Regions from separate parts of the Senegalia sp. (in: firmicutes) genome, predicted to be linked through region 1. Evidence: riboswitches for the same ligand, from Rfam matches in the RefSeq annotation. Region 1 holds a riboswitch; the other holds the start of a gene.
The links. Region 1 has a riboswitch for thiamine pyrophosphate ahead of thiM (hydroxyethylthiazole kinase). Riboswitches for the same ligand answer to the same signal wherever they lie in the genome.
Positions count from the first base shown of each region.

Region 1 (4,223 bases):
GGTAACTTCATCTCGGCCTAACAAATCAGAAATTTCAACCTCACGAAGTTGTTTGACACTTACCTTACCATCAATAAGTTCAAACATGCCAGGAAGTGTCTTCACCTTACATTTAGTAGTTTTACATTCTTCTATTATTTCTTTAATCTCAGCCTTAGTAGATGAAGGCATAGCTATTACTATTTCATCAATATTGTTTTTTATAGCCTGTCCTTTTATATCGTATCTCTGCCCCTTTACAGGTACACCATGTATCTTTCTACCTTCTTTTGAAACATCATCATCAATTAATACCACAGGATTACTCATAAGTTCTGTATGGTTTTTAAATTCCTTTATAACCATAGCACCAGCATCCCCCGCACCTATTACCATGATGCGCTTTCTTTTTTCACTATTAAATAGCTTTTCATTTTTCATCTTTCTTAAAAATCTATAGCTAAATCTAACCCCACCTATGTACATAATATCTAAAATAGCAACTAATAAATAAATGCTTCTTGGAAAATGAATATTCATTACATATAAATAACTAATCATTCCTGCATTAGCAAGTATTACAGCAACTATTACTTGCATTAGTTCATCAATGCTTGCATATCTCCAAAGGCTATTATATATGCCAAAGTATGCAAATACTAATATTTTAATCAAAGTTATAGCAAAAATATTATCAATATAAAGCTGCATAATATTCCAAGGTATATTCATATCAAACCTTAAGTAAAATGAAACTAAGAATGCTGTACTTATGAGAAAAATATCTATTGCAAGCAACATAATTATTCTTTTTTTCTTCTCCACATGACCCCTTCTTCCATAGTTATAGTAATTTTACCAACTATATCTTCATTTTATAATAAATATACATTATAAACAACAATTTATACAAATATATACATATTTTTTATAATACAAAGTACGATATTTTTAGACATATTTCGACAGAGTTAAACACTCATATACTTATGAGTGTTTAAAACCTAATATCTATTAATTTTAAAACTGCCTACTCCCATATCTACCTTTATATCAAAATTAGTATCTTTTTTAACATAATCTTTAGAAATTAAAACATCCTCTTCAGATTCTATTAGACCTAAATCATCTATATTAGTAGAATTTAATGCTCCATCCATCTCTATCTTAAGTCCAGCATCAGTTGGCACATTTAATACTATAGATGAGGCACCTGATTCTATATTTACATAGCTTGTAGAATGTAAATCTCCAAAATCAATATCCATCTTTCCAGCACCTAAATCCAAATCTATCTTTTGTACCTTCACATTCTTTAAATTTAACTTTCCAGAACTAGCACCACTATCTACATCTATATTCCATATAAGCTTGTTATTAATATCAATATCTAAATTACTTTTATTATTAAAGATATTATTAGACATGTCATTTGAAACATTTACTCTTTGACTATTATTGCTGGTTCCTGATTCATAATTATGATTGAATCTATTATTTGAAGATATCTTTGCCAAACTTGTTTGACTATTATATGAATTTATATTATATTTTGCTGCACCCAAATCTATATCTAGTTCACCCTTTATAATACCCTCACTCATTTCCACAAGTAAATCTTCACTGTAATCATTTTTTACATCATTAGTATCATTTATAAAAAATCCATAAGCAATTACAATAATTATAAATATTATCCAAAGTGCAGTATTTAATATCTTATTTTTAAATATGATATTAATACCAATTACAATGAGAATTAATGGCCACAAATCAAATAAAGAATCTATCAAAATAAATAAATCAAAATTTAGTATATCCATATTAGAAAGAAGCCAAATTAGACCAAGAGCTATTAATACAATCCCAAAGATAACATTTCTTTTTTTCATATCAATCCCTCTTTCCTTTAAATATTAAAAATAAACCAACAGCTACAAGCACAAAAGGCCAAAAGAACCTTAAATCAAATATATTGAAAAATCTTCTAAGAAATAAAAACACTCCTAGACCAATAAATATAAATCCAATACTCCTACTATTATTATCATTATTGTGATCTTTCTTATCTGTGACCCCACCTTCAATATATTGATTGTTTTCACTTCTATTTAACTCCACATCACGTGGCAATATTATAGCAGCTATAATATATAGAAAGATACCAGTTCCTGCAAACAAAACAGAAGCTGCCCAAATTAATCGTACAATAGATGAGTCAATATCAAAATAATCAGCAACCCCACCACATACCCCATCTATTATTTTATCACTAGTAGACTTATAAAGTTTACCATCCAAATTAAACATCTCCCTTCCTTAAATTATATGTATCATTTGTATTTATTATATCACAAGGATACCCATAAACTTCTATATTAATTGACTAACATTATAAGAAATGCTATAATTTTAATTAATTGAATATCTATAGGGGTGCTTGTGCAAGCAGGCTGAGAACAAATCTAAAGCGATGAAAACCCTTAAACCTGATCTGGATAATGCCAGCGTAGGAATATGTTTTTATAAATTTTTTAAGCATGTTCTATATTTCTAGAACATGCTTTTTTTATATATAAAAATTACTTTAATGGAGGAGATAAATATGTTTAAAGAAGTTTATGAAAATGTGGGAGAAAAAACACCATTAGTTCACTCTATTACCAATTATGTAACAGTAAATGACTGTGCAAACATTGTACTAGCTGCTGGGGGTTCCCCTATTATGGCAGATGGAATCGAAGAAGTAGAAGAAATAAATTCTATTTGTGATTCATTAGTTATCAATATAGGAACTTTAAATGAAAGAGTAATAAAGGCAATGATAGCAGCTGGTAAAAAAGCTAACGAAATTGGAAATCCAGTCATATTAGATCCTGTAGCTGTAGGGGCGTCCACCTTTAGAAATGAAACCACTTTTAAACTATTAGAAGAAATACATTTTTCTGTTATTAGAGGCAATGCTTCTGAGATAAAAGCTATCTATGAAGGAAGTGGAACTACAAGCGGTGTAGATGCAAATGCAGAGGATAAGATAGAAGAAGAAAACTTACAAGCAATGGTTACACTTTGTAAAAATTTAAGCAAAAAAACTGGATCAGTTATTGCTTTAACAGGAGCTATTGATATCGTAGCAAGTCATGAAAAAGCAAAAGTTATTTATAATGGCAATCCTCTAATGTCCAAAATCACAGGCACTGGTTGTATGCTTACTAATGTAGCGGCTACCTACTGTGGCGCAAACAAAAATACTATTCTTGATGCAAGTACTTTAGCTGTAGCTCATATGGGTTTAGCTGGCGAATTAGCTTTTAAAAAATTACAAGAAATAGACGGTGGTACTTCTACCTATAGAATGCTTTTAATTGATGAAATAAGTAAAATGAATTATGAAAAATTAAAAGGAGGAATTAATATTGAAAATAGATAAAAAGTCTATGCTTTTATATGTTGTAACAGATAGAACATGGCTAGGAGAAAATTCTCTTGTAGACCAAGTAGAAGATACATTAAAAGCAGGCGCAACATTTATACAATTAAGAGAAAAAGATTTGCCTTTTGAAGACTTTTTAAAAGAAGCAAAGGAAATAAAAGTTATAACTGATAGATATAAGCTACCATTTGTTATCAATGACAATGTAGAAGTTGCCATTAAATGTAATGCAGATGGGGTTCATGTAGGACAAGAAGATATGAATGCTAGGAATGTTAGAAATCTTATAGGGGAAGATAAAATTCTTGGTGTATCTGCATCTACAGTTAAAGAGGCAAAAGCAGCAGAAGAAAATGGAGCAGATTATATAGGCGTTGGAGCTATAGTAAGCACTAGTACTAAAGAAGAGGCAAAGGTCGTTTCAATGGATACTTTAAAAGATATTTGTCATGCAGTTTCTATACCAGTCGTCGCAATAGGGGGTATAAATGAAGAAAATGTCCTGAAACTAAAAGGCAGCGGTGTTGATGGCATTTGCGTAATATCTGCAATATTTTCAAAAGAAAACATTTATGATGCTAGTAAAAAGCTATATAATTTATCTTCCAAGATGGTTTCCTATGAAGTATAAAGCAGCTATATTTGATTTAGATGGAACCCTTTTAGATTCAATGGATAGTTGGGATAGTGTAGGTAAAATATTTTTAGAAAATCAAGGTGTATCATCACCACATAATTTAAATGAAATTATAAAAGAAATGAGTTTTAATGAGTCTGCAAATTATTTTATAGATACATTTGCTATTCAATT
Region 1 covers NZ_JBQCYD010000019.1:7,238-11,460, forward strand. The annotation lists gene ACTHUW_RS06755 (polysaccharide biosynthesis protein) at 1-804, opposite strand, end outside; gene ACTHUW_RS06760 (LiaI-LiaF-like domain-containing protein) at 984-1,871, opposite strand; gene ACTHUW_RS06765 (PspC domain-containing protein) at 1,873-2,280, opposite strand; TPP riboswitch at 2,402-2,513, shown strand; gene thiM (hydroxyethylthiazole kinase) at 2,585-3,409, shown strand; gene thiE (thiamine phosphate synthase) at 3,396-4,043, shown strand; gene ACTHUW_RS06780 (HAD family hydrolase) at 4,033-4,223, shown strand, end outside.

Region 2 (4,223 bases), on a different contig from region 1:
CAAAATGCAGTAGTAACTGACAAATCTGTAGCTCCACAAGGAAAATCTACAATATATGTTTTAGTTCCTGTACCAAATAATACATCTAACATTGATTGGGATAGTGAAAAAGATAAATTCAGAGAAAAGGTATTAGATATATTAGAAACAAAAGGCGGATTTCCTGATTTAAGAAAACATATAGAAGCCCAAAGAATGATAACACCAAAGAATTGGGAAGAAGATATGAATGTTCATGAAGGTGCTGTATTTAATTTAGGGCACAATATAAAACAAATGTTATATTTTAGACCACATAATAAGTTTGAGGAGTTTGATAACTGTTATTTAGTAGGTGGAGGTACTCATCCTGGTAGTGGTTTACCAACTATATTTGAATCAGGAATTATAACTTCAGATTTACTTGAAGAATACAATAAAAATAAACCTAAAAAGTTACAAAAGGCATCAATGCTTTAAAGCATTGATGTTTTTATTTTAAATTTAAATTATATTTGTCTTCATAATGGAAATACTTTATAATATATTATAATAAAGCATTATGGAGGATACAATATGAAGATTGGAATATTTGATTCAGGAGTAGGAGGGATAACTGTCTTAAAGGAAGCTTTAAATCAGTTACCTGGTATGGAATATATATATTATGCAGATACAATTAATGTTCCATATGGAACAAAACCAAAAGAAAATGTGAAAAAATATATATTTAAAGTTGTAGAATTTTTAAATGACAAAAATATTGATGCACTTATAATAGCATGTAATACAGCTACAAGTATTGCCATAAAAGATTTAAGAGAGAGATATGATTTTCCAATAATAGGGATGGAACCTGCCTTAAAGCCTGCAATAGAAAGTTCAGATAATAGAAAAGTTATAGTTACAGCAACCAACTTGACTTTACAAGAGAAAAAATTTAATGATCTAGTGACAAAATTAAATTCTTGGAATATAGTAGAGCCATTGCCCCTACCTAAATTAGTAGAATATGCTGAAAGCTTTATTTTTGATAAAAATATAATACTACCCTATTTAAAAAAGCAATTTGAAAAGTTTAACTTAGAAGAATATGGAACTGTAGTTCTTGGATGTACTCATTTTCCATATTATAAAGAATATTTTAAAGAAGTACTTCCAAAAGATATAGATATAATAGATGGTAACTATGGTACTATCAAAAATTTAAAAAACATATTAAATATAAAAGAAAAAAAGGATCAAAAAGAAAGTAAAATAACTTTTTATATTTCTGGTAGGGAGGATAAAGAAGAACTTAAAAAGTATTTAAATATATTAAACAAATAGAGGTGTACTCATGACTGAAAAAGAAAAAATGATAGCTGGAGATATGTATGATGCTACAGATGAAGAATTATTTGAAGATCGAATGAGAGCAAAGATATTATGTAAAAAATATAATGATATGAAACCTTATCAATTAGATGAAAGAAAAGAAGTTCTTAAAAGACTTTTTGATACAGAAAATGATTCTTATATTGAGCCTAATTTTTTTTGTGACTATGGCTATAATATTGTCATAGGAAAGAATTTTTATGTAAATCATAATTGTGTTATATTAGATTCCTGTAAGGTTGAATTTGGCGATAATGTAATGATAGGACCTAATGTTGGAATATATACTGCAACTCACCCAACAGATCCTATAGAGAGAAATTCTGGGCTAGAGTTTGCTCGCCCTATAAAAATAGGTGAAAATGTATGGATAGGTGGAGGATCTACTATATATCCTGGAGTAACAGTTGGAGATAATGTTGTGATTGCTGGTGGTAGTGTTGTAACTAAGAGTGTGGAAGCTAATAAAGTAGTTGGAGGAAATCCAGCTAAAATAATAAAAGATATAAAATAAAGGTGGCTATTATAGCCACCTTTATTTTATACCAAAAACTTGATCAAACTCACCTTTTTTATGAAGTGCTACTATTTCATCACACCCACCGATAAATTTATTATCTACAAAAATTTGAGGTACAGTACTACTATTGGTTTCCTTCTTTAACTCTTCTAATTTTTCCATATTATTGCTTATTTCTATTTCTTCATATTCTACACCTTTATTATCCATTAATCTTTTAGCCCTTAGGCAAAATGGACAAGTACTAGTAGTGTAGATTTTAACATCTTTTGACATTTAAAAACCTCCTAAATTTTCATATATTTAATTTACCCAATAATTATAAGTTCAATTAATATAATTGACATTTAAGATTTAATGTATTACAATTAATTTGAAATATAATAAAAATCTGGGGAGCTAATTTAGCTGAGAGGAAATAAAATTCGACCCATTAGACCTGCACTGGATAATGCCAGCGAAGGGAGAATAATATTTGCACCTTAGATATTTACCCCTTCATATATATGGAGGGGTTTATTTTATTTAATAAATCAATTTAAAGGAGATGGTTTTGTGCCAATAGTAAATGTAGAACTTCAAGTATTACCAAGAGTAGAGGATGAAAGATTATATGATGTAGTTGATGAAGTTATAAAATACATTGATAATTCAGGAGTGAAATATCAAGTAGGACCTATGGGAACTACAATGGAAGGAGAATTTGATGATCTTATGGATATAGTAAAAGAAGCTCAAAATATATGTGTAAGAGAAGGTTCTTCTAGAGTATTATCAGTAGTAAAAATAGATTATAAAGCAGAAGGTGTGACAATGAATGAAAAGGTGGGGAAATATAGAAAGTAAGATAATACCTAGTGTTTTCTTTTTCTTTTTATTATTTATTTGGGAATTAGTAGTTAAAATTGGTGTGGTTAAGCAATATATTTTGCCTTCACCTACAGATATCATAAAGGTGTTTCCAAATATACATCCAGAAATATGGAAACATATATCTACAACAATTCAAGAAGCAGCACTTGGGTTTATAATAGCTATAATACTTGCTATAATCTTAGCTATTATTATGGATAATATAAAAATAATAAAAGAAGCAATTTATCCAATAATAATAGTATCTCAAACTGTACCAATAATTGCTTTAGCACCACTATTTGCTGCATGGTTTGGTTTTGGAAAACTGCCAAAAATAATGGTAGTAATTCTCGTATGTTTTTTCCCTATATTAGTTAGTTTAATTCATGGACTTGAATCTGTAGATAAGGATTTACTAAACTTGTTAAAATCCATGGGAGCAAGTAGATTTCAAATATTTAAAGAAGTAAAGTTTCCAGCATCCTTAGTTAGTTTTTTTTCTGGACTTAGAATAGCTGCAACATATAGTATTATGGGAGCAGTTATAGGAGAATGGCTAGGAGGAAAAGATGGGCTTGGAGTATATATGATAAGAGTAAGGCATTCATTTGCATTAGATAAGTTTTTTGCAGTTATAATAATAATAGTTATTCTTAGCATGATACTATTTAAAATTATTAATTTATTTCAAAAATATTTAATGCCTTGGGAAGAAGTCAATAAAAATTAATAAATGGAGTGAAAATAAATGAAAAAAGTGATTTCTATATTTATAATATTAATACTAGTATCATCAATTATAGTAGCTTGTTCAAATGATGAGACAAGCAATAAAAAGAATCAAGAGTTAGAAAAAGTAACTGTGATTTTAGATTGGGTACCAAATACTAATCATACAGGATTATATGTAGCAAAGAATAAAGGCTATTATGAAGAAGAAGGTTTGGATGTTGAAATAATTCAACCATCAGAAGGTGGGGCTGCAAATTTAATAGCTAATGAACAAGGGGAATTTGGAATTAGTTATCAAGAAGAAGTTACTTATGCAAGAACTTCAGAAAATCCTCTGCCTATAAAGGCTATTTCAGCTGTAATACAAAACAATACTTCTGGATTTGCATCGCCAAAAGACAAAAACATAGAAACTCCAAAAGATTTTGAAGATAAAAAGTATGGTGGCTGGGGTGCACCTATGGAAGAAGCAATGATAAAGGGGCTTATGGAAAAGGAAGAATCTGATTTTTCTAAAGTGGAAATGGTGAATATAGGTAGTCTAGATTTTTTTACTGCGGTAAAGGATCATGTAGATTTCACTTGGATTTTTTATGGTTGGGATGGTGTAGCAGCTAAAGAAAAAGGAATAGATTTGAATTTTATTAAACTTCAAGATTTTGATAAAGATTTAAATTTCTATACACCAGTTATAATTGCAAATGAAAAATTATTAGAAGATAAGCCAGAGCTTGCAAGGAAATTTCTAAAGGCTACAGAA
Region 2 covers NZ_JBQCYD010000001.1:30,405-34,627, reverse strand. The annotation lists gene ACTHUW_RS00200 (phytoene desaturase family protein) at 1-459, shown strand, start outside; gene murI (glutamate racemase) at 556-1,308, shown strand; gene ACTHUW_RS00190 (sugar O-acetyltransferase) at 1,319-1,870, shown strand; gene grxC (glutaredoxin 3) at 1,892-2,152, opposite strand; TPP riboswitch at 2,259-2,359, shown strand; gene ACTHUW_RS00180 (MTH1187 family thiamine-binding protein) at 2,432-2,722, shown strand; gene ACTHUW_RS00175 (ABC transporter permease) at 2,694-3,461, shown strand; gene ACTHUW_RS00170 (ABC transporter substrate-binding protein) at 3,480-4,223, shown strand, end outside.
Region 2: it holds a riboswitch for thiamine pyrophosphate, as region 1 does, so the genes downstream of both, ACTHUW_RS00180 (MTH1187 family thiamine-binding protein) here and thiM (hydroxyethylthiazole kinase) in region 1, are expected to answer to the same signal.